Regions from separate parts of the Enterobacter sp. fkY84-1 genome, predicted to be linked through region 2. Evidence: predicted binding sites of a transcription regulator. Region 2 holds the regulator's gene; each other region holds the start of a gene.

Region 1 (10,484 bases), 1.8 Mb from region 2:
ATTGGCGCACCCCAGTAACGCTGACGGGAAACGCCCCAGTCGCGCAAACGGAAGTTAACTTTACGCTCGCCCACGCCAAGGGAGGCCAGCTTGTCGGCGATAGCGTTGAAGCCCTCTTCGAAGCTCAGACCGTTAAACTCGCCGGAGTTGAACAAGGTCCCTTTTTCGGTCAGCGCTTGTTCGGACAGGTCTGGTTCAGAACCGTCAGCCGTCAGAATAACAGGCTTGATGGTCAGGCCATATTTGGTGGCAAATTCATAGTCGCGCTGGTCGTGACCTGGAACAGCCATCACGGCGCCTGTGCCGTATTCCATCAGAACGAAGTTGGCGGCCCAGACAGGGATCGCTTCGCCCGTCAGCGGGTGAATGGCTTTAAAGCCGGTATCAACCCCTTTTTTCTCCATCGTTGCCATATCGGCTTCTGCCACTTTCGTGTTGCGGCACTCGTCGATGAAGGTAGCCAGTTCCGGATTGTTTTCTGCCGCTTTCTGCGCCAGCGGGTGTCCTGCGGCCACGGCCAGGTAGGTCGCGCCCATGAAGGTGTCCGGACGGGTGGTGTAGACGGTCAGGGTCTGGTCGTAGTTCTCAACGTTGAAGGTAATTTCCACGCCTTCAGAACGGCCGATCCAGTTGCGCTGCATGGTCTTAACGGTATCTGGCCAGTGGTCCAGATTATCCAGATCGTTCAGCAGCTCATCAGCGTAAGCGGTGATTTTAATAAACCACTGCGGGATCTCTTTACGCTCTACTTTGGTGTCACAGCGCCAGCAGCAGCCATCGATAACCTGTTCGTTCGCGAGAACGGTCTGGTCATTCGGGCACCAGTTAACGGCAGAGGTCTTCTTATACACCAGGCCTTTTTTGTACAGCTCGGTGAAGAATTTCTGTTCCCAGCGGTAATATTCCGGGGTACAGGTTGCCAGCTCGCGGCTCCAGTCATAGCCAAAGCCCAGCATTTTGAGCTGGTTTTTCATGTACGCGATGTTGTCGTACGTCCACGGTGCCGGCGCCGTATTGTTTTTGACCGCCGCGCCTTCCGCAGGCAGACCGAACGCATCCCAACCGATGGGTTGCAGAACGTTTTTGCCCAGCATGCGCTGGTAGCGCGCAATCACATCACCGATGGTGTAGTTACGCACGTGGCCCATGTGTAGTCGACCAGAAGGATAGGGAAGCATCGACAGGCAGTAATACTTCTCTTTGCTCTCGTCTTCGGTTACTTCAAAGGTGCGCTTCTCGTCCCAGTGTTGCTGGACTTTTGATTCTATCTCTTCCGGGCGGTATTGCTCTTGCATGGCAGCCAGTGGTCCTGTGTTCAATACAGCTACAAATGTAGCCAATGGATGTGGTAATTCAGATCCGCATAGCATAGCCCAAACGCCCGCGTCAAAACAGCCTTTCGCACAAATGCGCTTTGCAGGAATTTACCGGGTCTGTGCTTCACCTGACAAAGCGGCGCTTAAATAAGGTCTATTATTAGAAATAGTTACTTACCCGGGAGGCAAAATGATGAACAAGGTTGCTCAATTTTACCGCGAACTGGTGGCGACACTGACGGAACGGCTGCGTAACGGCGAGCGTGATATCGACGCGCTGGTGGAGCAGGCGCGTGCCCGCGTGTCGCAAACGGGTGAGTTAACGCGAACCGAAGTGGAAGAGGTGACCCGCGCCGTGCGTCGCGATCTGGAAGAGTTCGCGCGCAGCTACCAGGAAAGCCAGGAGGAGGTCACGGACAGCGTTTTCATGCGGGTGATCAAAGAGAGCCTGTGGCAGGAACTGGCCGATATCACGGATAAAACGCAGCTGGAGTGGCGTGAAGTCTTTCAGGATTTAAACCACCACGGTGTGTACCACAGCGGTGAAGTGGTCGGGCTGGGAAATCTGGTGTGCGAGAATTGCCACCATCATATTGCGGTGTATACGCCGGAGGTCCTGTCGCTGTGTCCAAAATGCGGCCACGATCAGTTCCAGCGTCGGCCGTTTGAGCCCTAGGTAAAAGCGCAGGTTTGCGCCCTCTCCCCGTGGGAGAGGGCCGGGGTGAGGGCATCAGGCCGCACTACGCACTATAGTAAGCCAGTCTCTCCGCCAGCAAATCCACAAACGCCTCACGGTCAATATCCACCATCACCGTGGTATTCGGTTTATTCCCCGTCAGCGAGTAGTAGTCCACCACCGTCATCCCCTGGGTGTATTTCCCCTGCGTTTCGACGCCAACCCACCTGTGGACTGTGGTAAACATCTCCGGTTTTAACAGCCAGGCAATGGTGCACGGATCGTGCAGCGGCGCGCCGTGGAATCCCCATTTCTCGGCTTTGTGATACTCCATAAAGAAGTCGAGCAGCTCAGCCACGGTTGTCGCGACCGGATTGCCCACGGAGCGGAAGCGCTCAATGTCGTCTGCCATAATCTGCGCGCGATGCGTCACATCCAGCCCTGCCATCACAACGGGCAGGCCCGACTGGAAGACGATTTCCGCTGCTTCCGGATCGACAAAAATGTTGAACTCTGCGGAAGGCGTCCAGTTTCCCAGGCCCATAGCCCCGCCCATGATGACGATACGAGCGATTTTGCTGTGCAGTTCAGGATGGCTGTTCAGCAGCAGCGCGACGTTGGTTTGCGGTCCCGTTGCCACCAGGGTGACGGGTTCCGCGCTCTCGCGCAGCACCTTTGCCATCAGCTCCACGGCGGTGCAGCTTTGCGGCGTGAAGCCAGGTTCCGGCAGCGCCGGACCGTCCAGCCCGCTTTCGCCATGCACGTTATCCGCAATAATTAATTCACGCATCAGGGGCTTGAGGGCGCCGCCGGCGACAGGAATATCCGTGCGCTTGAGCAGCGTCAGCATGCGCAAAACGTTACGCAGGGTTTTATCCGGCGTCTGGTTTCCGGCAGAAGAGGTGACGGCTTTGACGTCGAGCTCGGGGGAGGCAAGTGCAAGGACGAGCGCGATCGCGTCATCATGACCCGGGTCGCAATCGAAAATTATAGGTTGTGCCATAGCGTTCTCCATTCATAGCGTTATTTTGTGACAAGGTTAACGCTGCAATGGGGCACCGACGAGAAGAAGTGAGCGAAAGCGTGAGGCAGTGCGCAATCCGCAGATTGCGCACTGAGAAGGTTAGTGCAGGATTTTCGCGAGGAAATCTTTCGCACGTTCCGATTTCGGGTTGGCGAAGAACTCCTCTTTCGGGGAATCTTCGACAATTTTCCCTTCGTCCATGAAGATCACGCGGTTGGCCACCTTGCGGGCGAAGCCCATTTCGTGGGTCACCACCATCATGGTCATCCCTTCGTGCGCCAGCTCGACCATTACGTCCAGCACTTCGTTGATCATCTCCGGATCGAGCGCCGACGTGGGCTCGTCAAATAGCATGGCAACCGGATCCATGCACAGCGCACGGGCGATCGCCACACGCTGCTGCTGGCCGCCAGAAAGCTGCGCCGGGAACTTATCGGCATGAGCCGCGAGCCCAACGCGTTCCAGCAGTTTCAGGCCTTTCTCGCGCGACGCTTTTTTATCACGCTTGAGCACTTTCACCTGGGCCAGGGTCAGGTTCTCAATAATGGAGAGGTGAGGGAACAGCTCAAAATGCTGGAACACCATGCCAACGTGAGAGCGAAGCTGGGCAAGATTGGTTTTCTTGTCGTTGACTTTGGTGCCGTTGACGACGATCTCACCCTGCTGGACCGGCTCCAGTCCGTTAACGGTTTTGATCAGCGTCGATTTACCGGAACCGGACGGTCCGCACACCACTACCACGTCGCCTTTTTTCACTTCGGTGGAGCAGTCGGTCAGCACCTGAAAGTGCCCATACCATTTAGAAACATTTTTCAGGGAAATCATTGTACCGTCCTTTTCTTCAGCCAGCTGACCAACAGCGACGCGCTTAAACTAATCACAAAATAGACCGCTCCCGCAAAGAGCACCATCTCAACCTGCGTACCATCACGCTCACCGATGGTGGACGCGGTACGGAAGAAGTCTGCCAGGCTCAGCACGTAGACCAGGGACGTATCCTGGAACAGCACAATTCCCTGGGTCAGCAGGAGCGGAACCATGGCGCGAAACGCCTGCGGCAGAATAATGAGCTGCATGGACTGCCAGTGCGTCATCCCCAGCGCCAGCGCGGCGCTGGATTGCCCGCGGGAGATACTCTGAATGCCTGCACGGATAATCTCAGAGTAGTAAGCGGCCTCAAACATTGAGAAAGCCACCATCGCCGAGATCAGACGGATGTCGGTTTTCGGCGACAGCCCCAGCACGTTTTGCAGGAAGCCGGGCACGATCAGGTAAAACCACAGCAGCACCATTACCAGCGGGATGGAGCGGAACACGTTAACGTAGGCGGTCGCAAACCAGGCGAGCGGCTTAAAGCTCGACAGGCGCATAACGGCCAGCAGGGTGCCCCAGACGATACCGACGATAATGGCAATGACGGTGATTTTTAAGGTAATCATCAGTCCATCAAGCAGGTAAGGCATGGATGGAACGATAGAACTCCAGTCAAATTCGTACATTATTTGCCCCCCATGTTGCCCGGCAGGCGAATTTTGCGTTCAACCAGGTTCATCACCAGCATGATGAAAGCATTAATCAGAACGTAGGCGAGCGTGATCGCGGTGAAGGATTCCCACGCGTGAGCGGAGTAATCCAGCAGCTTGCCCGCCTGCGCAGCCATATCGACCAGACCGATGGTCGAGGCGATGGCCGAGTTTTTCACCAGGTTCATCATCTCGGAGGTCATTGGTGGAACGATGACGCGGTAGGCGTTAGGCAGCAGCACGTAGCGGTAGGTTTGTGGCAGGGTTAACCCCATCGCCAGACCCGCATTTTTTTGTCCGCGGGGTAATGACTGAATGGCGGCACGCACCTGCTCGCAAACGCGCGCAGCGGTAAACAGCCCCAGACACATCATGGAGGAGACAAAGAACTGCACATTCGGATCCAGTTCCGACTTGAACCACATGCCAATATTTTCCGGCAGCAGTTCCGGGATAACCAGATACCAGGTAAAGAACTGCACGATCAGCGGAACGTTACGGAACAGTTCCACGTACAGGGTGCCGAGTGTTGAAAGAAAACGGTTAGGGACGGTGCGCAGAATACCGAACAGAGAACCGACAAGAAACGCGATGATCCACGCCGTTATCGATAATGCCACGGTGACCTGAAAGCCGCTCCACAGCCAGCCAAGATAGGTGGTGTTGCCGAACGGGGCTTGTTGCAGGAATATGCCCCAGTTCCAGTCGATTGACATAATAAACTCCAGAAAAAAAAGGGTAGCAGCGCTACCCTCGAAGATTGGTGAGAAGCTCATTTTTCGCGCTGAGTGGGGAACGACCACTCAACGTATAGTCTGTCCATGCTTCCCGACAATCGAGAGGGCAGGAGATCCCGCCCCTGTTGTTCTAATTAGTTAAGAGCCTTGTCATTTGGAGATTTGAACAGCGCTTTCATGTCGTCTGACAGTTCAAAATTCATGTTCAGGTTTTTTGGTGGAATCGGGTTCTTGAACCATTTGTCGAACCATTTTTCCGCTTCGCCTGAGGTCTGCACCTGGGCGATGGTGTCATCGATCAGCTTTTTGAACTGCGGATCGTCTTTACGCAGCATACAGCCGTAGGCTTCTTTTGACTGCGCGGTACCGACGATATCCCAGTTGTCTGGTTTCTTCGCTTTCGCACGCTCGCCTGCCAGCAGGGCGTCGTCCATCATAAACGCGACGGCACGACCGCTTTCCAGGGTACGGAAGGAGTCGCCATGGTCTTTCGCGCTGATGATGCGCATATCCATTTTCTTCTCGTCGTTCAGCTTGTGCAGCAGCACTTCAGACGTGGTCCCGGAGGTGACAACGACCGCTTTCCCTTTCAGGTCAGCGAAGTCTTTGATCTCACCGCCTTTCTTCGTCAGCAGGCGGGTGCCCACAACAAAGATGGTGTCGGAGAAGGCAGCCTGCTTCTGACGCTCGAGGTTGTTGGTGGTGGAGCCACACTCGAAGTCAAAGGTGCCGTTTTGCAGCAGCGGAATACGGTTCTGTGAAGTGATGGGGATCAGCTTCACCTGCAGGTCAGGTTTGTTCAGCTTTTTCTTCACAGCTTCAACGATGGCGTTGGAGTAATCCTGTGAATAGCCCACGACTTTTTGCGTGTTGTCGTAGTAAGAGAACGGGACAGAAGATTCACGGTGGCCGACCACGATAACGCCGTTTTTGGCAATCTTGTCGAGAGTGCTGCCTGCTGCCGGAGCGTCTTCAGCGTGAACCACGCCTGCGGACATCCCCATAACCAGCATTGCTGTGGCCAGTTTACGTAATTGCATACCCAACTCCTTTTTTATCAGCGCCAGTGACGCATTGATACCCATTGTGATGTTGTTATATCTCGCGCAATGCGAGTGCAGTGTTATGCAAGCTTGTTAACATTTAGTCTGGCTTAATGTAAAGATTTTGCTGCGTTATTGTTTATTTTTGCGAAGCACGCCGCACCATTCAGAGGCAAATATCTCCCGTTGCACCGTTTCGGTGCTACCGATGATCTACGCTGGTGCGACAAAGTTGCACATTAAGCCAAACTGCGTTTACCTGAATAAACAAAGCAATAGGCGTGCCAGAATTGAAGTCCGGAGGGAATTGTCGGGTGGCGCTGACGCTTACCCGACCTACAAAAGCGAAACAGTAGGCCGGGTAAGCGTTAGCGCCACCCGGCAGGAAGAGGAGGGATTATCGACGACGCTGGCGCAGGCTCATCAGCACCGCGCCAAAGCCGAACAGCGCGGTCAGGATCCACAGCGGCCAGTTGCCGGTGCGGGCGTACGGCGTCAGCCCGGTGGTAGGAGTGACGTTGGTGGTCAGCACTTCTCGGGTGAACTGTGGGATCATGGCCTGGATTTCACCCTGCGGACCAATCACGGCGGTGATGCCGTTGTTGGTGCTGCGCAGCAGGGGACGTGCCAGCTCCAGGGAGCGCATGCGTGCCATCTGGAAGTGCTGCCACGGGCCGATTGATTTACCAAACCAGGCATCGTTAGAGATGGTCAGCAAATAGTCCGTATCCGGGCGGAAGTTGTCGCGCACCTGCTCGCCTAAGATAATTTCGTAGCAGATGGCCGCCGTCAGGGCTGCGCCGTGCGCGTGCAGCTGAGGCTGAACGTACGGTCCGCGGCTGAAGGAGGACATCGGCAGATCGAAGAACGGGGCCAGCGGGCGAAGAATTGACTCCAGCGGCACAAATTCACCAAACGGCACCAGGTGGTTCTTGTTGTACCGATCGGTGGAGTGGTAGCTGTATTCGCTGTCTTTGCCGAGCGTAATGATGGTGTTGTAGGTGTCGTAGCGGTTCTGCTGATTCAGACGCGCATCGACAATCCCGGTGATCAGCGTACTGCCACGCGAGAGCAGCAGGTCGTTCATCATGTTGAGGAACGGCTGCTGGTTGATCTCCAGATCGGGAATAGCAGACTCCGGCCAGATAATCAGCTGCGATTTACCCATCACCTCTTCGGTGGCGTTGGCGTAGATCTTCAGCGTATTCAGCAGCTCTTTCTCGTCCCACTTCATCGACTGCGGGATATTCCCCTGCACCATGGAGACCTGCATGGCGCGCGCGGGCTCCGGCGTGAACCACTGGATATAGCGCAGCGGGAAGGGCAGGGCGAACAGCACCAGCGCCACAGCCAGCGGTTTCCAGCATCGTGAAACCAGCGCTAATACCAGCAGGCCGCTAACGACCATCAGCAGGAAATTAATGGCCTCAACGCCCATGACCGGCGCCAGGCCTTTCAGCGGGCCGTCAATCTGACTGTAGCCGAACTGCAGCCACGGGAAGCCGGTCAGCACCCAGCCGCGCAGGAATTCCGTGATCTGCCAGACCACCGGCGCGGCAATGGCAACGCGCAGCCAGGTGGTTTTGGGCCACAGGCGAGAAAGGATGCCGGCGAACAGACCGGTATAGAGCGAGAGATACGCGGCGAGCAGTACCACCAGGAAGACGTTTACCGGGCCCGGCATACCGCCAAACTGGGCGATGCTGACGTAGACCCAGTTAATCCCTGAGCCAAACAGCCCCAGTCCCCAGAAGTAGCCGATAGCGGCAGCCTGCACCGGACGACGATTCAGGGTCAAACCCTGAAGCCCCATCAGGGAGAGAATGGCCGCAGGCCAGATGTCGTAAGGAGAAAAAGCCAGCGTACCGCTGGCTCCGAGTAACAGCGCCAGCAGCAAACGGACGCGCTGGCGTTCAAGCAATGGGGCAAATGCCATTTACATTAATCTTCCAGTTTTGGCACCGGTGAGTCGTCCGGCGTTCTGACGTGAACCTGTATAATACGTCGGCTGTCGGCCATGGCTACTTTGAACTGGTAACCGTCGATGTCAACGGTCTCTCCGCGCGCCGGGAGGTGGCCAAAGGCCTGCATCACCAGCCCGCCAATGGTATCGACCTCTTCATCGCTGAAGTGGGTCCCGAAGGCGTCGTTGAAGTCCTCAATGGAGGCCAGCGCCCGCACGGTCCAGGTGTGGCGGCTGAGCTGACGGAAGTCGATATCCTCTTCTTCGTCGTACTCATCTTCGATTTCGCCCACGATCAGCTCAAGGATATCCTCGATCGTGACCAGACCGGAGACGCCACCAAATTCATCAATAACAATCGCCATGTGGTAACGCTGAGAGCGAAACTCTTTCAGCATCCGATCCACACGTTTACTTTCCGGCACAACCACGGCCTGGCGTAACACTTTTTCCATGCTGAAGGCTTCGGCATCGCTGCGCATAAACGGCAGCAGATCTTTCGCCATCAAAATCCCTTCGATGTGATCTTTGTCTTCGCTGATGACCGGGAAACGCGAGTGGGCGGATTCGATGATGACATCGAGACACTCGTCCAGCGTCTGGTTACGTTTCAGGGTGATCATCTGCGAGCGGGGAATCATGATATCGCGAACGCGCTGGTCGGCGATGTCCATAACCCCTTCGAGCATTTCGCGCGTATCTTCGTCGATAAGGTCGTTTTGCCCGGAATCACGAATCAGCTCCAGCAGTTCATCACGGTTTTTCGGTTCGCCGTGGAAAAGCTGGTTCAGAATGAGGGAGAAAAATCCCTTTTTACTGGTTGTCGTGTCGCTACTGTGTGAATTGTCGTCGCTCATGGCGTTTGTTAAGGGTTCTCTTGTTAGTTCAATGTTTACCGCCACGCGATGTCCTTTCGTGGCGGCAGGGGAGTCAGTCCGGTGACTGACTATTCTTTCTCGGCAATGTACGGATCCTCATAGCCCAGAGCAAGCATTATCTCTGTCTCGAGGGACTCCATCTCTTCCGCTTCGTCGTCTTCAATATGATCGTAGCCGAGCAGATGCAGGCTGCCGTGTACCACCATGTGCGCCCAGTGGGCTTCAAGAGGTTTCTGCTGCTCTTTAGCTTCCTGTTCAACCACCTGGCGGCAGATGATCAGATCGCCCAACAGCGGCATCTCGATGCCCGGCGGGGCTTCGAACGGGAAAGAGAGCACGTTGGTCGGCTTATCTTTCCCGCGATAGGTCAGGTTAAGCTCATGGCTTTCTGCTTCATCCACCAGGCGAATCGTGACTTCTGATTCTTCCTGAAACTGCGGGATAACGGCATCCAGCCATTTCTGAAACTGTGCCTCATCTGGCATGCCGGAATTGTCTTCACAGGCCAGCTGTAAATCGAGGATCACCTGACTCATTTCTGTTCTTGCTCCTGCGCTTCGCGCTTACGTTCCGCGGCCTGTTCGGCCCTGCGTTTTTGATCCGCCTCTTCCCAGGCTTCATAGGCGTTAACGATGCGCGCGACCACCGGGTGGCGAACGACGTCTTCACTGTGGAAGAAGTTAAAGCTGATTTCATCGACCTCGGCCAGCACTTCGATGGCGTGGCGCAGGCCCGATTTGGTGCTGCGTGGCAGATCGATCTGCGTGACGTCGCCGGTAATCACCGCTTTCGAGTTAAAGCCAATACGCGTCAGGAACATTTTCATCTGTTCGATGGTGGTGTTCTGGCTCTCATCGAGAATGATGAACGCATCGTTCAGCGTGCGGCCGCGCATGTAGGCGAGCGGGGCCACTTCGATCACGTTACGCTCAATGAGCTTCTCGACCTTCTCAAAGCCCAGCATTTCGAACAGCGCATCGTATAAAGGACGGAGATACGGGTCGACCTTCTGGCTGAGATCGCCTGGCAGGAAGCCCAGTTTTTCACCGGCTTCAACGGCAGGGCGGGTCAGCAGGATACGTCGGATCTCCTGACGCTCCAGCGCATCGACCGCTGCGGCAACGGCCAGATAGGTTTTACCCGTACCCGCCGGCCCCACGCCGAAGGTGATGTCGTGGTCGAGAATATTGGCGATATACTGCGCCTGGTTTGGCGTACGCGGCTTGATGACGCCACGCTTGGTCTTAATGTTGATCGCCTTGCCATAGTCCGGCACGCTCTCCGCGCTCTGCTCAAGCACGCGCGCCTCTTTAATGGCGAGGTG
Region 2 (10,484 bases):
GCATCAGCAGCGCAATCACGCTGTTCGCCTCCGCTTCGGTACCTTCGTCATTCCGCAGCAGAACTTCTGCATCGAAACCCTGCATCAGCTCAAACAGCTTCATCGCCGGGCGCGCATGCATGCCCAGCTTATTGGTGATCTCAACGGTCTGTTTTACGGTCATGTTTTACGTTTTTCCAGCGTGCGATGACGGGACTGAACGTTCTTTCCGCGCGAGCGGAAGTAGTCGGCCAGCTGTTCGGCGATGTAGACCGAACGATGTTTACCGCCGGTACAGCCAATCGCTACCGTCAGGTAGCTGCGATTGTTTGTCTCCAGCATAGGTAACCATAGCTCAAGGTAGCTTCGCGTCTGGTAGATAAAATTGTGAACTTCTGTGTGCCTGTCGAGGAAGGCCGCGACGGGTTTATCCAGACCGGTCATGGGACGCAGTTTCGGATCCCAGTGCGGGTTCGGCAGGAAGCGCACGTCGAAAACATAATCCGCATCAATCGGGATACCGTGCTTGAAGCCAAAGGATTCGAACACCATCGTCAGTTCGCGTTCGCGTTTTCCCAGCAAGCGGGTACGCAGCATTTCTGCCAGCTCGTGAACGGACATCTCAGAGGTGTCGACAATCAGGTCGGCGCGAGAACGCAGCGGCTCCAGCAGATCGCTCTCTTCATCGATTGCGCTCTCCAGGGAGAGGTTCTTACTGGAAAGCGGGTGCAAACGACGGGTGTCGCTGTAGCGGCGGATCAGGGTATTCCGGTCTGCATCGAGGAACAGCAGCTGAGGCGAGAACGTGTCAGGCAGGTTACTCATTGCCTGTTCGAAGATCTCTGGCGATTCCGGCATGTTACGAACGTCGATACTGACGGCGGCCGAGGTCTGTCTCTCCGCAAGCGTACGGGCCAGGTCGGGCAGCAACACGACCGGAAGGTTATCGACGCAGTAAAAACCCATGTCTTCCAGCGCGCGCAGAGCAACGGATTTCCCCGACCCTGAACGACCGCTGACAATCATCAGCACCATGTTCCGTTTCTCCTCAGGACAACAGATGTGAAGGCCATCTCCTGGTTATGCATCATCCTGATTGCCTTCTGCTTCGGTGATAATTTGATAAAGCTCTTCATCACTTTGAGCCGAGCGCAGTCGACGGCAAATGGTTTTATCAGCCAGACGTTTGGCGACCAGCGACAGCGTATGCAGATGGGTTTTCGTCTGGTCAGCAGGCACCAGCAGCGCGAAGAGGAGATCGACGGGCTGGTTATCAATGGCATCAAAGGCGATCGGTGTTTCAAGCTGCACAAACACACCGACGGCACGCAGGGTATCCTCTTCCAGCTTGCCGTGCGGGATTGCGATGCCGTTGCCGATACCGGTACTGCCCATCTTTTCGCGGGTCAGAATCGCTTCGAACACCACCTGCGGCGGCAGGCCCAGCTGTTTTGCGGCCAGTTCACTGATGATTTCCAGCGCACGTTTTTTGCTCTGGCAGTGAACCGCACTGCGGGTACATTCCTGGTTAAGGACATTGCTCAGTTGAAGAGCGGAATCGTTGTTCATCATAATTTCACCTAAGCGCTAACTGTACAAATGGCCTGTTGTGTTTCACAACAGGCCGTCCTGCACCCGTTAACTGCCCGGACAATTAGTGTTGTTTCAGTTTATCTTTATGTTTATTGAGCTGTCGCGCAAGCTTATCAATCAAGCCGTCGATAGCAGCGTACATGTCTTGCCCTTCCGCACTGGCATGCAGTTCCCCCCCGTTAACATGCAGGGTGGCATCCGAGATATGAGTCACTTTCTCCACTTTCAACACAATGTAGACCTGATTGATCCTTTCGAAATACTGCTCGAGTTTTGCAAACTTCGCGTTCACAAAGTCGCGTAAAGCCTCAGTAATTTCGACGTTTTGTCCAGTGATGTTGAGCTGCATAGTGTCTTCCTTATCGGTTGTGTCAGACCAGCTGTTTACGCTGGTTGGACGGCGGAATGGATAAAGACTCTCGATACTTCGCAACAGTACGACGTGCCACCATAATACCCTGATCGGACAGCATGGTGGTTAACTTACTGTCGCTTAGTGGCTTCGCGGGATTCTCCGCGGCGATCAACTTCTTCACCAGAGCACGAATGGCCGTTGACGACGCTTCGCCGCCGCCCTCGGTATTCACATGGCTGGAGAAGAAATACTTAAGCTCAAAAATACCGCGTGGACTGTGCAGATACTTCTGCGTGGTGACACGGGAAATGGTTGATTCATGCATCTCGACGGCCTGGGCGATATCCGCCAGCACCATCGGTTTCATATACTCTTCGCCCTGCTCAAAGAAAGCCTGCTGCTGTTCGACAATGCAGCGGCTGACGCGTAGCAGCGTATCATTTCGGCTCTCCAGACTTTTGATCAGCCATCGCGCTTCCTGCAAATTGCTACGAATATATTGGTTGTCGGCGTCGTTACGCACGCTGGTGCACATGGAGGCATACTGCTGGTTGATTTGCAGGCGAGGGATGCTGTCTGAATTCAGTTCAACGACCCAGCGGCCGTTGTGTTTTCTGACCAGCACGTCCGGGATCACGTACTCGGGCTCGCTGGTCTGGATCGACTGACCGGGGCGCGGATCGAGCGACTGGATCAGATTCACCGCTTCTTTCAGCACCTCTTCTTTCAGGCGCGTGACGCGCATCAGGGTGCGGAAATCGTGGTTCGCCAGCAGATCAAGATGATCGCTGATGATCACGCGCGCCTCGTCGAGCCATGGCGTCTCTTTGCTGAACTGAGAAAGCTGGATCAGCAGGCAGTCGCGCAGATCTTTTGCGGCTACGCCTACCGGATCGAAACGCTGGATGCGCTTCAGAACAGCTTCAACTTCCTCAAGCTCAATCTCGTCGTCGCCCATGCTTTCCAGAATATCGTCCAGCGTGACGGTCAAATAGCCAGTGTCGTCAACGGCATCGACAATTGACGTGGCAATCGCGCGGTCGGTATCGGAGAAGGGGGTGAGTTCCACCTGCCACATCAGGTAATCCTGCAGCGACTGGGTGGTTTCGCCCTGATAGACCGGTAGCTCATCGTCCTGGTAGTCTGCACGCGTACCGGAAGGGGTTCCGGCGGTGTAGATTTCATCCCAGCTGGCATCAAGCGGAAGCTCGTCGGGCATCTCTTTTTGTTCGAGTGCATCCGCGGTATCGAGCGCTTCAGTATCCTGCGATTGCTGGGTATCTACCTCGTCATGAAGATCGGTTTGTTCCAGCAGGGGGTTACTGTCCAGCGCCTGCTGGAGCTCCTGCTGAAGTTCTAACGTGGACAGTTGCAACAGGCGAATTGCCTGCTGTAGCTGCGGCGTCATCGCCAGTTGTTGGCTGAGCCTTAATTGCAAACCTTGCTTCATGTTCAGAGCATTTTTCTCCGGTTCGGCGTTACGTTACCTCTACCCTATCAGAGTCTGAAGTCTTCCCCAAGATAGACGCGCTTAACATGATCGTCTTCGAGGATCTGCTGCGGCGTACCGTGGGCGATCAGATTGCCCTGGCTGACAATATAGGCGCGTTCACACACGGCCAGCGTTTCACGCACGTTGTGGTCGGTAATCAGTACGCCAAGCCCGCTGTCGCGCAGGTGCTCAATGATACGTTTAATGTCGATAACGGAGATGGGGTCAACGCCCGCAAACGGTTCATCCAGAAGGATAAATTTCGGGTTTGCGGCCAGCGCACGCGCAATCTCAACGCGACGGCGTTCGCCCCCGGAGAGTGCCTGACCGAGGCTGTCGCGCAGATGCTCAATGTGGAACTCTTCCATCAGCTCGTTAGCACGATCCTGACGCTGTTCGTTGGTCAGGTCGTTACGAATTTGCAGGACCGCCATCAGGTTGTCGTAAACGCTGAGACGACGGAAAATGGAGGCTTCCTGCGGCAGATAGCCGATCCCGCGACGCGCGCGCGCGTGCAGCGGCAGAAGACTGATGTCTTCATCGTCAATGATAATGTTGCCGGCATCGCGCGGCACAATACCCACCACCATGTAGAAGGTGGTCGTTTTACCCGCACCGTTCGGGCCAAGCAGCCCCACGATTTCGCCGGAGTTGACGGTCAGACTGACATCTTCTACGACACGGCGGCCCTTATAGGCCTTCGCGAGGTTTTTTGCAGTTAATGTTGCCATAACGAATTAGTTACTCTTCTTCTGTGCCGGGGCCTGGCCCTTGCCTTTGTCCTGCAGCTGCGACGGAACCAGTACGGTGGTCACGCGTTTGCCTTTCTCGCTGGAGGCCTGCATTTTTTGCTCTTTAACCAGATAGGTAATCTGGTCGCCGGTAATGTTGCTGTCCAGCTGTTCCAGATACGCATTCCCGGTCAGGATGACCAGATCCTTCGCCAGCTCATAGTGCATGTGCGTAGCGCGGCCTTTCACCGGCTTGCCGTTGTCCTGCATTTGATAGAAGGTTGCCGGGTTGCCGTAACCATCAATAATCTCTTTGCCCTGCTCGCCACCCGGACGGGTTACGACCACTTTGTCGGCGTTGATTTTGATGGTGCCCTGGGTCATGACGACGTTACCCGTGAAGGTGACGACGTTACCCTGCATATCGAGAGACTGGGTGTCGGACTCAATATGGATCGGCTGGTCGGTATCGCCCGTTACAGCAAGCGCGGGGAGACTGGCCGCCAGCATCGCGCTGGCGATAATTACTTTAAGGCTGAGTTTGTTTGTTTTGAATTTCATAGGAGGTTCTAACCTTTTCAATCAGCTCGGCGTTCTTGCTGCGTAAGTTCCCGCGCATTCTTAAACCGCTGGAATTAAATGTTGTGCCATACAGTGTGACCAGATCCTGCGACGTCACGTCCTGGGTTACCAGGTTGATCTGGGCATTATCCGTCGTAATTTTTCGCAGTTGCGAGTCAGCGGTCAGGGCGTTGACTTCAACGTGGCCATACAGATAAAGCATACGGTCATTTGTCAGTTTGGCCCGATCTGACTTAATTGACCACGTCGGCACTTTGTCTTTATCAAATGTGGTCATCACAGGTTGGGTAAACCATGAAACGCCATCATCGGAAAAATATTCAACATGCTGGGCAATCAGGCGATAGTTCAGCGCGCCTTCCGGGCTATAGACCACGGTGTCGCTGTGATCGCTTTTATAGGTTGGATCGGTATTGTTGATCACTTCCGTTTGCGTATCGTCGCGATCGGCAAGGTTCACGCCAATCAATACCAGTGCGACAAGCGAAAGCAAAATGATAATCCAACGTCTGGTTTTACTCATATCGATTGCCCTTTGGCCTCATCAAGCTTGCCCTGCGCCAGCAGAAGCAGATCGCAGACTTCACGGACAGCGCCGCGGCCACCGTTGATGTGGGTAACGTAGTCGGCGCGCGGGATCAGCAGCGGATGCGCATCGGCAACGGCGATGCTCAGCCCAACTTCAGCCATCACCGGCCAGTCAATCAGGTCGTCCCCGACGTAGGCCACGTTTTCCGGTGCGATAGCCAGTTTACCCAGTAAATCATTGAACGCCGCCATCTTATCGGATTGACCCTGATACAGATGGGTAATACCTAAAGTTTCACAGCGGTCTTCTACCAGTTTAGCGTTTCGTCCGGTGATGATCGCCACCTCAATCCCCGAGGTGAGCGCACAGCGGATACCGTAGCCGTCGCGAACGTTAAACGCCTTCAGCTCTTCACCATTATTGCCCATGTAAATCAGGCCGTCGGAGAGAACCCCATCCACATCGAGGATGAGCAGACGAATGTTTTCCGCCTTTGCCATCATCTGCGTACTGACCGGACCATAACAGGTTGCAAGGGATGCACCCGCATTACTCATTGTCTTATCCTTCATTACACTACGCCTGCGCGCAGCAGATCATGCATATGTACCACACCCAGCAACTGGTCGCCATCGGCAACCATAACGGAGGTGATATGGCGGGACTGCATCAGGTTCAGCACATCCACGGCCAGCGTACCCGGACGCACGCGGATACCGCCCGGCGTCATCACGTCGGCAATGCCGAGCGTGCGGACATCGACACCCATATCGAACACGCGACGCAGGTCGCCATCGGTGAAGATCCCCTGAATTTTCATCAGATCGTCGCACACGACCGTCATCCCCAGATTCTTACGGGTGATTTCCAGCAGAGCATCACGCAGGGAGGCTTCTTTACTGACGTGAGGGATCTCATCCCCGGTGTGCATAATATCGTTTACCCGCAGCAGGAGCTTGCGCCCCAGCGCGCCGCCCGGGTGGGAAAGCGCGAAATCTTCCGGCGTAAAGCCACGGGCTTCAAGCAGCGCCACGGCAAGCGCATCGCCCATGACCAGTGCAGCGGTGGTGCTGGAGGTCGGCGCCAGACCGAGCGGACAGGCCTCCTTGGGAACCTTCACGCACAGGTGAATATCGGCTGCACGCGCCATGCTGCTTTCCGGGCGGCTGGTCATGCAAATCAGCGGCACCTGCAGTCGCTTCAGAACCGGGATGAGCGCCAGGATTTCATTGGACTCACCGGAGTTGGAGAGCGCGATGACGATATCCTGCGGCGTGACCATACCCAAGTCCCCGTGCGCGGCTTCCCCCGGGTGGACAAAGAAGGAAGAGGTGCCGGTACTGGCAAAGGTTGCCGCCATTTTGCGTCCAATGTGACCGGACTTGCCCATCCCCATCACCACGACTTTGCCGGCGCAGTAGAATATCTTCTCACATGCCAGACTAAAATCCTGATTAATGTACTGATCTAACTGCGCCAGACCTTCACGTTCAATCTCCAGAACGTCTTTGCCTGCTTTCTGAAAGTCAAAACCCGGCTGCAATTCTATTTGCGACATAATGCGTTTCCGTTTACCCAGAGAGAAGAGGCGAGAGCCAGTACAGCATCGCCATCCATACGATAAATCCACCCGTCAGCAGCGCGCCTGCGCCTTTGCCGATCTGTCGTTGCCGCCGCCAGCAGAGCAGGGCAAAAATCACGCTGACCAGCAACATCACGCCGTAATCACGTGAGAACGCCAGAGGATTAAAGGGCCCTGGCGAAATCAGGGCCGGCAGTCCCATCACAATGGCGATATTAAAAATGTTAGAACCGATGATATTACCAATGGCAATGTCATCCTCACCTTTACGTGCACCCGCAATGGCGGTGGCCAGCTCCGGCAGGCTGGTGCCGATGGCAATCACCGTCAGGCCTATAGTCAGCTCGCTGATGGCAAAATAGTTCGCCAGCACCGTCGCGTTATCCACGACCATGCGCGTTGCCATCGGCATGATGATCAGCGCGACGCCCAGCCAGAGCAGGGCAACAGGCAGCGTGCCTTCTCGCGGAAGCTCGGCGACCTGCTCGCGCGTGAGGCTATCCTGACCCTGCTTTTCAGCCAGACGGGCGATTTTAACACTATACAGCAGCCAAATAACGGCCAGCGCCAGCAGGAAAATGCCGTCGCTGTAGCTCAGTACGCCATCGTAAAATACGCATCCTGCCAGCAGGCTTACGAGTAACATTAGCGGCAATTCACGGCGCAGAACATCAGAATGCACGCGAAAAGGATGGAGCAGCGCGGCCAGGCCTAAAATCAATAAAATATTGACGATGTTAGAGCCAATGGCGGTGCCGACTGCCAGGTCTACCTGACCATGCAGCGAGGCGGAGACAGAGACGATGATTTCAGGAAGCGACGTTCCTACGCTGACCACGGTCATGCCGATGACAACAGGCGGTACGCCACTCAGGCGACACAGGATAGATGCAGCAAACACTAAACGGTCAGCACTGTAGACCACCAACAGTAAACCAATTATTAACAGTGCTGTTGCTAAAAGCATCAAAAGTCCTTTCTTCAGGTATACTCGTCGGTCCATTGCTCGGGAATGGCTGGACTGCATACAGTCTGAGGCGTAACGAATTCCTAATTTTGACTTTATGCGCCGGAAAAGTAAAACAAATGCCAGCTTTCGCTAACCTCTACGGTTATTATTCTGTAAAAATGCGGAGTTTAGGGCTGATTCAGGCTACATGCCTTAACGTGAGCAGGATAAGAAAGGAACCATAAATGAGCCAAACCATGGCGAATTTAGTCGATGTCCGCGGGGTGAGTTTTTCTCGCGCCAACAGATTGATATTTGATGATATTTCGTTGACCGTGCCGCGTGGCAAAATTACTGCCATCATGGGGCCGTCCGGGATCGGTAAAACGACCCTGCTCCGCCTTATTGGTGGGCAGATCCCACCGGATAGCGGTGAAATCCTCTTTGACGGCGAAAACATCCCGGAGATGTCGCGCTCGCGCCTGTATACTGTTCGCAAACGCATGAGCATGCTCTTTCAGTCGGGGGCTTTGTTCACCGACATGAACGTCTTTGATAACGTTGCCTATCCGCTGCGCGAGCATACCAGCCTGCCGCCTGCGCTGCTGAAAAGCACGGTGATGATGAAGCTAGAAGCCGTCGGGCTGCGGGGCGCCGCGAAGCTGATGCCTTCGGAGCTGTCCGGCGGGATGGCGCGTCGTGCCGCGCTGGCGCGAGCCATCGCATTAGAACCTGATTTAATTATGTTCGACGAACCGTTTGTCGGGCAGGATCCCATCACGATGGGCGTGCTGGTGAAGCTCATCTCTGAGCTGAACAGCGCGCTTGGCGTCACCTGCATTGTGGTGTCTCACGATGTACCTGAAGTGTTGAGCATTGCCGATTACGCCTACATCGTAGCGGACAAAAAGATCGTCGCACACGGTAGCGCCCAGGCGCTGCAGGAAAATTGCGATCCGCGCGTGCGGCAGTTCCTTGACGGTATTGCCGATGGCCCTGTGCCGTTCCGCTACCCGGCGGGCGACTATCGTGACGATTTACTGGGAATAGGGAGTTAAGCCACTCATGCTGTTAAATGCGTTGGCCGCTCTCGGACACCGTGGCATAAAAACCATCAGGACGTTCGGGCGTGCCGGATTGATGTTATTCAACGCGCTGGTCGGCAAGCCGGAATTCCGTAAGCACGCGCCGCTATTGGTGCGTCAGCTTTATAACGTCGGCGTGCTGTCGATGCTCATCATCATTGTCTCCGGTCTGTTTATCGGTATGGTGCTGGGTCTGCAGGGCTACCTGGTGCTGACAACCTACAGTGCGGAAACCAGCCTCGGGATGCTGGTGGCGCTCTCGCTGCTGCGTGAACTGGGGCCCGTTGTGGCGGCGCTGCTTTTCGCCGGGCGCGCGGGGTCGGCCTTAACGGCTGAAATTGGCCTGATGCGCGCGACCGAGCAGCTCTCCAGCATGGAGATGATGGCGGTCGATCCGCTGCGTCGCGTGATCTCGCCGCGTTTCTGGGCCGGGGTCATCTCTTTACCGCTGCTGACGATTCTGTTTGTCGCCGTGGGGATCTGGGGCGGTTCGCTGGTTGGCGTGCACTGGAAAGGCATTGATGCCGGTTTCTTCTGGTCTGCCATGCAGGACGCCATTGATCTGCGAATGGATCTGATTAACTGCCTGATTAAGAGCGTGGTATTTGCCATTACGGTCACCTGGATTGCATTGTTCAATGGTTACGATGCCATCCCGACGTCGGCGGGCATTAGCCGCGCAACTACACGTACAGTCGTTCATTCGTCGCTGGCCGTACTGGGTCTGGATTTTGTGCTCACCGCACTGATGTTTGGGAATTGAGTTCATGCAAACGAGAAAAAATGAAATTTGGGTCGGTGTATTCCTGCTGCTGGCGCTGCTGGCCGCGCTGTTTATCTGCCTGAGAGCGGCGGATATCACGTCTGTGCGCACCGAGCCGACGTATCGCATCTATGCCACCTTCGATAACATCGGCGGGCTGAAGGCGCGTTCACCGGTCCGTATTGGCGGCGTGGTGATCGGACGCGTATCTGACATTACGCTGGATGAGAAGACCTATCTGCCACGTGTCGCGATGGATATCGAAGAGCGTTACAACCACATTCCGGACACCAGCTCCCTTTCTATCCGCACTTCCGGTCTGCTGGGCGAACAATATCTGGCGCTTAACGTCGGTTTTGAAGACCCCGAGCTGGGAACGACTATCCTTAAGGACGGGAGCGTGATCCAGGACACCAAGTCCGCCATGGTGCTGGAAGATATGATTGGTCAGTTCCTTTACAACAGTAAAGGGGATGATAAAAAGTCTGACAATGCCCCTGCGCAGAGTGAAGACCATACCAATGCTGCGCCGACCCCAGGTGCTGCGAATTAATATCAGGAGAAGTCATTCATGTTTAAACGACTGTTAATGGTTGCCATGCTGGTTATTGCCCCTCTCACCGCGGTGCACGCGGCGGATCAGAGTAACCCGTACAAACTGATGGACGAAGCCGCGAAGAAAACCTTCGATCGTCTTAAAAACGAGCAGCCTAAGATTCGTGCTAATCCTGATTACCTGCGTGACGTGGTTGACCAGGAGCTGCTGCCGTACGTGCAGATCAAATATGCGGGAGCCCTGGTGCTGGGCCGCTATTACAAAGACGCAACCCCGGCTCAGCGTGAT
Region 3 (10,484 bases), 1.6 Mb from region 2:
GCCATGCTGGCGTCCGCCGCCAGACCGATACAAATCACGTTGCTGATGGTGCCCAGGCCCGGCATCTGGCGCAGGGGGATCCACAGCAGCAGCACCGCAGCACCGGTTAAAATGATCACCGTCCCGATAGTCATCCCCAGCTGTATCCCCACCCCAAGGTGAAAAACATCCCAGGGATCGACACCCAAATCGGAACGAATAAACATCGCGGTAGACAGGCCATACAGTCCTAAACCGACATAGAGTTGTAGCAGACGACGTACCATTTTTATCTTCTCCAGTGAACCAGGCTTTGATCCTGACCTAAAATGGCACTATGATTAATGTCCAGTTTTCAAATAGTGGACTGCATATGTCGTCACGTCGCTTCGGAAGCCAGTCGCTGGTACGCCTTTTAGGCCACTGGCAGCAAACCTCATCCCGCACGCCGCTCTGGCGGCAGTTGGCCGATGCGCTGCGCCTGTTAATCCTTGATGGACGTCTGGCATTGAATACACGGCTACCGGGGGAGCGCGAGCTGGCCACGGCGCTGGACGTGAGCCGGACCACCATCAGCAGCGCCCTCGCCCATCTGCGCGAGGAGGGATATCTTGAAAGCCGCCACGGCAGCGGGTCACGCGTGATCCTCCCGGATACGCGCGCCGTTCCCACGCTTTCCGCAGCGAGTGCCGCACTGGATCTCTCCACTGCCGCTCTCAATGCCGGGCCGGAGATCCACCAGGCGTATACCCATGCGCTCACGGCCATTACGCAGCACCTCTCGCTGACGGGCTACGATCAGCTAGGACTGCCAACGCTGCGGGAGGCCATCGCTGCGCGTTATACCGCGCGGGGCCTTCCCACCCGCGCGGACGAAGTGATGGTGGTCAATGGCGCCGTCAGCGGCTTCGCGCTGGTCCTGCGGATGATGACCGGGCCCGGGGATCGCGTCGTGGTCGATCACCCCACCTATCCGCTGGCGATTGCCGCCATTCAGGGCGCGCAGTGTCGGCCCGTGGGGGTGTCGCTGCCGGAAACGGGCTGGGATACGGATGGCTTTGCCGCCACGCTTGCCCAAACCGCGCCGCGCCTGGCGTACCTGATGCCTGATTTTCATAACCCCACCGGGCGCTGTATGGATATCGCGACGCGCCAGGCCATTACCGATATTGCTGCGCAAACCCGTACGGCGCTGGTGGTGGATGAAACGATGGTGGATCTCTGGTTTGACGCCCCTCCTCCGCCTCCGCTGGCCTCCTTTAACCCGCAGGCCACCGTCATCACCTTAGGCTCCGCCGGAAAAAGTTTCTGGGGCGGGCTGCGTCTCGGCTGGATCCGCGCCTCCTCGCGCACGATCGCCACGCTTGCCCAGACGCGCGATACCCTCGATTTAGGTTCACCGCTGCTGGAACAGCTGGCGGCGCTGTGGCTCATCAACAACAGCGAGACGTTTCTCCCCGCCCGCCGCAAAATGCTGGCGGAGCGACGCGATCGATGCGGTGAACTGCTGCGTGAACATTTTCCGGACTGGACATTCCATGAAGCGGAAGGCGGGCTCTCTTACTGGATCGAGCTACCGGGCATGCTGGCGACACAGCTTGCCGCGCGGGCTGAGATTCTGGGGATTAATCTGGGAACCGGTACGCGGTTTGGCTTATCGGGCGCGTTTGACCGCTATTTGCGGATGCCCTTCTCGCTCGAACCAACAGAGCTTGAACAGGCGCTGCTGAGGATTAAACCGTTATGGCTCGCCCTGAATAAAAACGTGCCAGCCGTTAAACGCAGCGTGATTTAATAGCAAAAGTTTGAAGCCGATCATAAAAAATAAAAACTGCTGACTGTCACGGATACAGTCAGCAGTTTTCACCCATCCGGAATTAATGCTGAGCAGGAATAGGAAACCCTTTCAGTGAAATAACGAAGTTTTCACCGTCTTTCTTTATTTTTGCGCCAGTATCACACCAGTCAGACGCAATACGAAAGAACTCATCACTTCCGACATTCCAGCCAAGACGTACATGCTTCACGTAGCCTGAACGCAGCAGATCGCAGGCCTCTTTGTAGTCACTGGCAGTTGACAGTTGTTGTTTCATTTTCTCTTCTTCAGAAGTTTACGTAGAGCCTTGATTTCTTTAGGAGTAAATGGAGAAACACTCTCTTCTTCCGTATGCTGATTATCAATATCCTCTTCCGATACTCCCGCCTCTTCTACTGCTTCGAACGCCAGCAGCAGCAGTTTCTCTGTCGTCACGCTTAAGTTCTCGTTATTCACTTCCGCATAGTGGCGAAGCCTTTCTTTTAGCGCGTCATCAATCTTAACGTTTAATACCGCTGTAGCCATGTTTGTCACTTCCCTTCGGAATAAGTACTTTATTTAATACACGAAGTTAACAATGTTATCCAGATATATATTTTTTTGAGTTTTGCCAGAAAATAGACGGCCAAGGATAAAATGCCCGACTATTATTACAAGTTTATGACATTAATATTTCAGCGCGATGAAATATATATTACATGCTATAGGCATAATCTTATTAGGGAATAACGTCAGGGAAGAGGGCAAAAATCAGGGAAGAACGCAGAGGCTCAGAAATGGGTGAGGGCCCTGCCAGCTACATCCCGGCACACACGTCGTCTGCCCTGGCTGCTTCCTTCCGGACCTGACCTGGTGAACAGAGTAGCGTTGCGGGAGAACCAACAGAGCCCCCATTGAGAGCGTTGATAACCAACGCGCTGGCGCATTATCCCTGTGCGAAGGCCCAATTGCAAGCCGCCAGGAACCGGATGCTGGTTTCTTGCGCAAACAGGCGCAGCAATCAGGGCGATCTTCGTTTACCATGGCTCTCCAGAAACTCCCCGCAGGTGAAGGTATGGACGAGCAGGACTCTTTTCCACAGCGCGTATGGCAAATCGTGGCTTCAATCCCGGAAGGCTATGTCACCACCTATGGTGATGTCGCGCGCCTGGCCGGTTCCCCTCGCGCGGCGCGACAGGTTGGAGGCGTCCTGAAACGGCTGCCGGAAGGCAGCACGCTGCCCTGGCATCGGGTGGTGAACCGTCATGGCGCCATCTCACTCACCGGGCCGGATCTCCAGCGTCAGCGTCAGGCGTTACTTTCAGAAGGGGTGCAGGTGTCAGGGTCGGGTAAGATCGATTTACAGAAGTACCGGTGGGTGTACTGACCCCTCTCCCTAAGGAGAGGGGAATAACCCTATTACATCTGCGTCGGTGGGGTTGGCAGAGACGGCTGATTGGTTTGCGGTGCGACCGGCACTTCGGTCTGCTGTACTGGCACCAGGTTCAGATCGATTTTGGTTCCACCGTTGTTAATCGCTTCCTGGACCGTATCGGTGATAAACACCAGCTTACCGTTGATGGTGACCGCTGCGCTCAGCAGAATACGGGCATTAGGCTGCACGTCAGACGGGTTATACGGCAACACGAAGCTAAACGGCGCCTGCTTGCCTTCAGTACGGACGGCACGCTGGGCCACGACTTTCGATGGCGCGTCGGCCAGGGAAGCATCAGACAGCGTCACCGTTAATACCGCATCCGGCGGCAACGCAACTTTCTGTTTAATCCAGATGGTACCGGAAACGTTAGGCTGCTGAATGGACTGCTGCGAAAGGGTATTAATCCCGTTCGGGTCAGCTGCTGGCACTGGCACCTGGGCGCTCTTACCGGCACAGGCGGACAACGCCACCGCAATCGCTACACCACTTAGCATAGGCACGAGTTTCATTGAAGTCTCCTTATCATCAATGCACCAGCGGGATCGATCCCATCCGATGTCGTTTCAATCACATAACGTTTTTAAGTGTGGCACAACTCACTGATTAATGCCTGAAATCATCCCGATATTCAGATTATTCTACCCATCGGACCACTTTCATTTCTGCGTTATACTCTGCCTATCTTTCGCTACGGCGTTTATTGAGGACAACTATGAGTCAGGCACTGAACAATCTGCTGACATTACTGAATCTGGAAAAAATTGAGGAAGGACTCTTTCGCGGACAGAGCGAAGATTTAGGCTTACGCCAGGTCTTCGGTGGGCAAGTCGTTGGACAAGCGCTGTACGCTGCAAAGGAGACTGTCCCGGCAGACCGTCTGGTGCATTCATTCCACAGCTACTTTTTACGCCCTGGCGATAGCGCCAAACCCATCGTGTATGACGTTGAAGTTCTGCGAGACGGCAACAGCTTCAGCGCGCGCCGCGTCGCGGCCATCCAGAACGGTAAGCCGATCTTTTACATGACCGCCTCTTTCCAGGCACCGGAGCCGGGCTACGAGCATCAGAAGGTCATGCCCCCTGCCCCCTCGCCGGACGATCTTAAATCGGAAACGGATATCGCTCGCGCATTGGCGCATCTGCTGCCGCCGCAGGTTAAAGAGAAGTTTCTCTGCGATAAGCCGCTTGAGATCCGCCCCGTCGAGTTCCACAACCCGATGAAGGGCCACACCGCCGAGCCAAAGCGTCAGGTGTGGATCCGCGCCAACGGCACCGTGCCGGAAGATTTCCGCGTCCATCAGTATCTGCTGGGCTATGCGTCTGACTTCAACTTCCTGCCGGTGGCGCTGCAGCCGCACGGCGTCGGCTTCCTCGAAAAAGGGATGCAGGTCGCGACGATCGATCACTCGATGTGGTTCCACCGTCCCTTCAACATGAACGAGTGGCTGCTCTACAGCGTGGAGAGTACGTCGGCATCCAGCGCCCGCGGGTTTGTACGTGGGGAGTTTTATACTCAGGACGGCGTGCTGGTCGCTTCAACGGTGCAGGAAGGGGTGATGCGTAACAGAGGTTGATGTAAAAAGCCCGGTGGCGCGACGCTTACCGGGCCTACGTTTTGTGCTGTTGTAGGCCGGGTAAGGCGAAGCCGCCACCCGGCAAGACACTCAGATCATGCGTTATACGCATTCTCGCCGTGGCTGTTCACATCCAGACCTTCGCGCTCCTGCTCTTCCGGTACGCGCAGGCCGACCGTCATGTCCGCCAGCTTGTAGCCGATGAAAGCGACGACCGCAGACCACACCACGGTGATAGCGATGCTTTCCAGCTGCACCAGCACCTGATGAACCATAGTGACGCCTTCTGCGTAGCCCACGCCACCGAGCGATTTCGCCGCGAAGATACCGGTCATGATACAGCCGACAATCCCGCACACGCCGTGCACGCCGAACACATCGCAAGGGTCATCCACGCGCAGAACTCGTTTCAGTGCGGTGACGCCCCACAGACCCGCCAGACCCGACACCAGGCCGACCAGCAGCGCACCGCCGACACCGACATAACCACACGCAGGAGTGATACCAACCAGACCGGCAATCGCACCTGAACAGGCACCCAGCAGGGAAGGTTTACCGCGCACCGCCCACTCGCCAAACACCCAGGAGAGGATTGCACCCGCCGTGGCTACAACGGTGTTCACGAAGGCCAGCGCGGCGATTTCGTTCGCGGCACTGGCTGAGCCGGCGTTGAAGCCAAACCAGCCAAAGTAGAGGATCGCAGTACCGGTAAAGACCATCGGCAGGTTGTGCGGTTTGAACGCCTCTTTACCGAAGCCCACGCGTTTGCCAATCAGATAAGCGCCCACCAGACCCGCGACCGCGGCGTTAATGTGGACAACGGTACCGCCCGCGAAGTCCAGCGCGCCGTGCGTGGCCAGCAGACCACCGCCCCAGACCATGTGCGCAATCGGCACATAGGAGAGCGTTAGCCAGACCACAACGAAGATCAGGACCGCAGAGAAACGAATGCGCTCGGCGAGCGCGCCCACAATCAGCCCGACGGTAATGCAGGCGAACGAGCCCTGGAACGCCACGTGAATATACTGATAGAAGCTGCCCATCAGCGCGGTCAGTTCAATGTTTTTCAGCATCACCCAGTCGAAGTTACCAAAGAACGCGTTACCCGTGCCGAACGCCAGAGAGTAACCGTAAACCACCCAAAGCACGCAGACCAGTGCAAACGTCACGGCAACCTGCGTCAGCATGGAGAGAACGTTTTTGCCACGGATCAGACCGCCGTAGAACAGCGCAATGCCCGGAATGGACATGAAAAGCACCAGCGCGGTGCTGATCATCATAAAGGCGTTATCGGCTTTGTCGGCCACCGCAGGGGCAGCAGCCAGCGCCAGGCCCGGCAGCAGCGCCAGCGAACCCAGACCCGTTTTAAGTGTTGCTATCTTCATTTTCTCGATCCCTATCACTGTGTGCCAGGCGTTAATTACAGTGCCGCTTCGTCAGATTCGCCGGTACGGATGCGAATGACGCGCTGCAGTTCGGCAACGAAAATTTTGCCGTCGCCAATTTTGCCGGTGTAGGCCGCTTTGCTAATGACATCAATGACTTCATCAAGCTGATCGTCAGCAATCGCGACATCAATTTTTACTTTTGGCAGAAAGTTAACGCTGTATTCCGCCCCGCGATAAAGCTCGGCATGACCCTTCTGACGACCAAAGCCTTTCACTTCGGTGACAGTCAGTCCCTGAATACCGATTGAAGACAATGCTTCACGCACGTCTTCGAGTTTGAATGGTTTGATTACAACCGTAACCAGCTTCATAGATCCCCTCCAGTCAGAATTCGGTAATGGCCGCAGCTTACGCGGAAGGTATTGCAAGGGATGTGCCAGAAATGAAAACGTGAGGGAATCGCGGTGCGATGTGCGTTACACGGTTCTGATAAATGAACCGGTGAAAAAAACGCACCATGCCGGTGCAGGGTGCGTTTCAGTTTTGCACCAACAGGAATGACTGTTAGCGCGGCGCCTCATTTTAGTGCATCAGGCGCTAAGGGACTCTTCATCACGCACGCTGGCGGCCAGCTCTTCGCCCGCCAGCTGCAGCTGGTACATCTGCCAGTAGCGCCCTTGTGCTTCCAGCAGCTCGCGGTGCGTACCTCGCTCCACGGCCTGTCCGCGATGCAGCACCAGAATCGTGTCCGCGTCGACGATGGTGGAGAGCCGGTGAGCAATCACCACCAGCGTCGTGTGGTCGCGTACGGCGGCCAGCGCCTGCTGAATCGCCTGCTCGGTTCCAGAATCTATGCTGGCCGTGGCTTCGTCCAGAATCAGCACCTGCGGCGTTTCAATCAGGACGCGCGCCAGCGCCAGGAGCTGTTTTTGCCCCACGGAGAGATTGTTGCCCTGCTCGCCCAGCTTCGTGTTGATCCCGTCGCTAAACCCGCGCGCCAGCTCTGCCAGCTGCACCGTTTCCAGTACCGCCCAAACCTGCGCTTCTGAATAGTCCCGTCCCAGGGTTACGTTGGCGTAGAAGGTATCGGCCAGCACGACCGGATCCTGCTGCACCATCGCAACGCCTTTGCGTAACACCGTGTGGCTGAGCGACGCGAGCGGACGTCCGTCGAGGCGGATTTCGCCTTGCGTGACCGGATAGTAGCCCATCAGCAGGCTGGCGAGCGTGCTTTTACCGCTGCCGGTGTGGCCCACCAGCGCGACGAAACCGCGTGACGGCACATCGAGCGTAATCTCCTGCAACACCAGACGGTCTTCGCGATAGGCAAATGAGACGTTATCAAAGGTGATAGCCCCGCTTTGCAGAGGTCGCTCGTCATTGCCGTAGGCCTGGCGCGGCCTGTCCATCAGCTCAAAGACGCGCTCACCGGCGACAACCGCCTGTTGCAGCATCGATTGCTGCGTAGTGAGTTCGATCAGCGGCTCGTTAAGGCGTCCCAGATAGCTAATGAAAGCGTACAGCACGCCCACTTCAATCGTACCGTTTGCGCTCAGGCCAAAGAGCATCAGCAGCCCGCAAAGCACCAGCGCCGAGAACAGGCTCAGCAGCGGTCGCAGCAGGAAACCGTCCAGGCGCAGCGTCTGCATACGCGCCATATAGTGCGAACGGCTGGCTTCGCCCATGCGCTCGCCAAAGCGCGCCTGCTGGCGGAACTGCTGGATGACGCTCATGCCGTTGATCACTTCGTTGAAGCCATCGTTGATATCGGCCAGATAGGCGCGCACCCGGCGCACGATCGGCGTGCTGTAGCGCTGGTAGATGATCATCACGATCAGCACCGCCGGGAAGATCGTTATCGCCACCAGCGCCATGCGCCAGTCGAGGCTGAACATTGCCACCAGCATCGCGCCAATCAGCGCCGCGCTGCGCAGCACGGTTGCCACCACGGTGACGTACAGATCGCGGATCACCTCGGTATCGTTGGTCACGCGCGAAATCACCTGCCCGACCGGCTGGGTATCAAATTCGCTGAGCGGCTGGCGAAGCGCCGCGTCCATCACATCGGTACGCAACTGCTGAACCACGCCCACGGCGGCACGGTTAAACAGCAGCGACTGCGCATAGTGCAATCCTGCCGCCGTCAGCTGTAAGCCAACGTAGGCCACGCCTAATCCCGCCACCAGCCCGAGCGGCAGGTAGCTTTTGGCGACCATATTGTCGATGAAATAGCTGATGAGCAGCGGTCCGCTCACTTCGGCAATCGCCGCAATCCAGAGTAAAAGCACGGCAACGGAGAGCGGTTTACGCCACGGCGAGCCGTAGGCCAGCAGACGTTTGAGCGTCGGCCACATCGTTCCAAGCTTACGCATTGGCGGCCTCCTCATCCTGCTCCGGCGCATCGTCCAGCGCCGCCTCAAGCTGCTGATAGCGGTACATATCGCGATACCAGCCCGGCTGCTCGCTAAGCGTTTCATGCTGCCCGCGCTGGGCAATATGGCCGTGCTGCAAAACCAGAATTTCGCTGGCTTCGGTGAGCGCTGACAAACGGTGGGCACTGATAATTATCGTGCGTCCGTCGCCCCACTGGCGCAGGTTATGCAGGATCTGATGCTCGGTACGGCCGTCCACGGCGGAGAGCGCATCGTCCAGAATCAGGATCTCGGCATTGAGCAGCAGCGCGCGGGCAATGGAGATACGCTGTTTTTGCCCGCCGGACAGCATGACGCCGCGTTCCCCGACTTCCGTTTCGTACCCCTGCGGCAGGCGCAAAATGTCATCATGCACGCTGGCCAAACGTGCCACATGCTCGATCTCTTCCTGCGTTGCCGCAGGGCACCCAAGCGCGATGTTGTTCGCCACGGTGTCAGAAAAAAGAAACGGCGTCTGGCTGACGACCGCCAGGCGACCACGCCACTCATCCAGCAGCAGCCTGGTCAGCGGAATATCATGGAAACGAATATCGCCCTCGGTGACGTCAAAGTGACGCTGGAGCAGCGACAGCACGGTGCTTTTACCGGATCCCGTCGGGCCGCAGATGCCGAGCATCTGGCCCGGCTGAAGGGTAAAACTGACGTTCTCCAGTACCGGATGTTCCGTTTGCGGATAGATAAACTTGCGGACGTCGACTTTCATGACGCCGCGTCCTTCCGGCAACGCTTCGCTGCCGTCATTGACCACCGGCGCTTCGGCCAGCATGGCGCGAATACGGCTGTAGGCGGCGCTGCCGCGCTCCACGATGTTAAACATCCAGGCCAGCGCCAGCATCGGCCAGATCATCAGCCCCAGATACATGGCAAAGCTGGTCAACTGGCCCAGGGTGAGCGTGCCCTGCACCACCATCCAGCTCCCGCCGCCAATCGCCAGCATATTTGCCATGCCGATTGCGATATAAATCGTTGGATCAAATCGCGCGTCAATACGCGCGACGCGCATGTTTTTCGCCCCCGTGTCGGCCGCATCGGCGGCAAACAGCGCGGACTGCCGGTCTTCCAGACCAAACGCTTTGATCATGCGGATGCTGGTCATGCTCTCCTGGGTGCGATCGTTCAGCGACGAAAACGCCGCCTGCGCCAGCTTGAAGCGCTCGTGCAGTTGTTCGCCATAGCGATTGATCGCCAGCGCCATGAGCGGCATCGGCAGCAGCGCCAGCAGGGTCAGCTGCCAGCTAATCTGCGTTGACATGACGATCAGAACCGCGCAGCCCATTACCAGCGAGTCCACCAGCGTCAGCACCCCTTCCCCGGCGGCAAAGACCACGCGATCGACGTCGTTAGTCGCGCGCGCGATAAGATCCCCGGTGCGATGGCGCAGATAAAATTCGGGATGCTGTCGACTCAGCTGGCGATAAAAATCTTCACGCAGCTCAACGGCCAGCTGATAGGACGCACCAAACAGCAGCACGCGCCAGACGTAGCGCAGCAGATAAACAATGACCGCCGTCAGCACCAGCGTGCCAACCCACATCAACACCCGTGCGGTGGTGTAATGCTGTTCGGTGACGCCATCCACGACGTAGCCCACCACTTTCGGCGGGATCAGCTGCAGGATAGCAATGATAATAAGCAGGGCGACTGCACCGAGGTAGCGTTGCCACTCCCGACGAAAGTACCAGCTTAATTGGGCAAATAATCGCACGCGGTTTGTTCCTGAAGGTATTTTACGAAGTTATTCAATGGGTAATGCTGTGGTGTATTTAATCTGTTCCATGGCGAAGCTTGAGGTGACGTCCGATAACCCCGGCACGCTGTTCACCAGCCGCTTGTAGAAGTCATCATAACGCTTCATGTCGGCCACCTGGACGCGCATCAG

Evidence for each region. The regulator sigma-54, encoded in region 2, starts transcription at its own class of promoters, with help from an activator protein. The targets are predictions, from matches to a motif close to GTTGGCACANNTTTCGCTNT.
Region 1: the regulator sigma-54 is predicted to act here: its motif matches at 6,589-6,608, upstream of ACEPLT_RS05880 (amino acid ABC transporter substrate-binding protein).
Region 3: the regulator sigma-54 is predicted to act here: its motif matches at 6,595-6,614, upstream of glnK (P-II family nitrogen regulator).

Annotation. Positions count from the first base shown of each region.
Region 1 covers NZ_CP169393.1:1,252,606-1,263,089, forward strand. Annotated here, with positions in the region: gene leuS (leucine--tRNA ligase) at 1-1,295, opposite strand, end outside; gene ACEPLT_RS05855 (zinc ribbon-containing protein) at 1,510-1,992, shown strand; gene rihA (pyrimidine-specific ribonucleoside hydrolase RihA) at 2,057-2,995, opposite strand; gene ACEPLT_RS05865 (amino acid ABC transporter ATP-binding protein) at 3,116-3,841, opposite strand; gene gltK (glutamate/aspartate ABC transporter permease GltK) at 3,838-4,515, opposite strand; gene gltJ (glutamate/aspartate ABC transporter permease GltJ) at 4,515-5,255, opposite strand; gene ACEPLT_RS05880 (amino acid ABC transporter substrate-binding protein) at 5,411-6,316, opposite strand; gene lnt (apolipoprotein N-acyltransferase) at 6,717-8,255, opposite strand; gene corC (CNNM family magnesium/cobalt transport protein CorC) at 8,261-9,139, opposite strand; gene ybeY (rRNA maturation RNase YbeY) at 9,229-9,696, opposite strand; gene ACEPLT_RS05900 (PhoH family protein) at 9,693-10,484, opposite strand, start outside.
Region 2 covers NZ_CP169393.1:4,167,873-4,178,356, reverse strand. Annotated here, with positions in the region: gene npr (PTS phosphocarrier protein NPr) at 1-163, opposite strand, end outside; gene rapZ (RNase adapter RapZ) at 160-1,014, opposite strand; gene ptsN (PTS IIA-like nitrogen regulatory protein PtsN) at 1,060-1,551, opposite strand; gene hpf (ribosome hibernation promoting factor) at 1,634-1,921, opposite strand; gene rpoN (RNA polymerase factor sigma-54) at 1,944-3,377, opposite strand; gene lptB (LPS export ABC transporter ATP-binding protein) at 3,425-4,150, opposite strand; gene lptA (lipopolysaccharide ABC transporter substrate-binding protein LptA) at 4,157-4,711, opposite strand; gene lptC (LPS export ABC transporter periplasmic protein LptC) at 4,680-5,255, opposite strand; gene kdsC (3-deoxy-manno-octulosonate-8-phosphatase KdsC) at 5,252-5,818, opposite strand; gene kdsD (arabinose-5-phosphate isomerase KdsD) at 5,833-6,819, opposite strand; gene ACEPLT_RS19925 (calcium/sodium antiporter) at 6,833-7,810, opposite strand; gene mlaF (phospholipid ABC transporter ATP-binding protein MlaF) at 8,038-8,850, shown strand; gene mlaE (lipid asymmetry maintenance ABC transporter permease subunit MlaE) at 8,858-9,640, shown strand; gene mlaD (outer membrane lipid asymmetry maintenance protein MlaD) at 9,645-10,193, shown strand; gene mlaC (phospholipid-binding protein MlaC) at 10,212-10,484, shown strand, end outside.
Region 3 covers NZ_CP169393.1:1,043,519-1,054,002, reverse strand. Annotated here, with positions in the region: gene yczE (membrane protein YczE) at 1-266, opposite strand, end outside; gene yczR (MocR-like transcription factor YczR) at 353-1,774, shown strand; gene ACEPLT_RS04900 (hypothetical protein) at 1,857-2,072, opposite strand; gene ACEPLT_RS04895 (hypothetical protein) at 2,069-2,320, opposite strand; RNA gene ffs (signal recognition particle sRNA small type) at 2,583-2,679, opposite strand; gene ACEPLT_RS04885 (MGMT family protein) at 2,850-3,161, shown strand; gene ACEPLT_RS04880 (YbaY family lipoprotein) at 3,194-3,721, opposite strand; gene tesB (acyl-CoA thioesterase II) at 3,925-4,785, shown strand; gene amtB (ammonium transporter AmtB) at 4,881-6,170, opposite strand; gene glnK (P-II family nitrogen regulator) at 6,206-6,544, opposite strand; gene ACEPLT_RS04860 (SmdB family multidrug efflux ABC transporter permease/ATP-binding protein) at 6,764-8,545, opposite strand; gene ACEPLT_RS04855 (SmdA family multidrug ABC transporter permease/ATP-binding protein) at 8,538-10,310, opposite strand; gene ACEPLT_RS04850 (Lrp/AsnC family transcriptional regulator) at 10,341-10,484, opposite strand, start outside.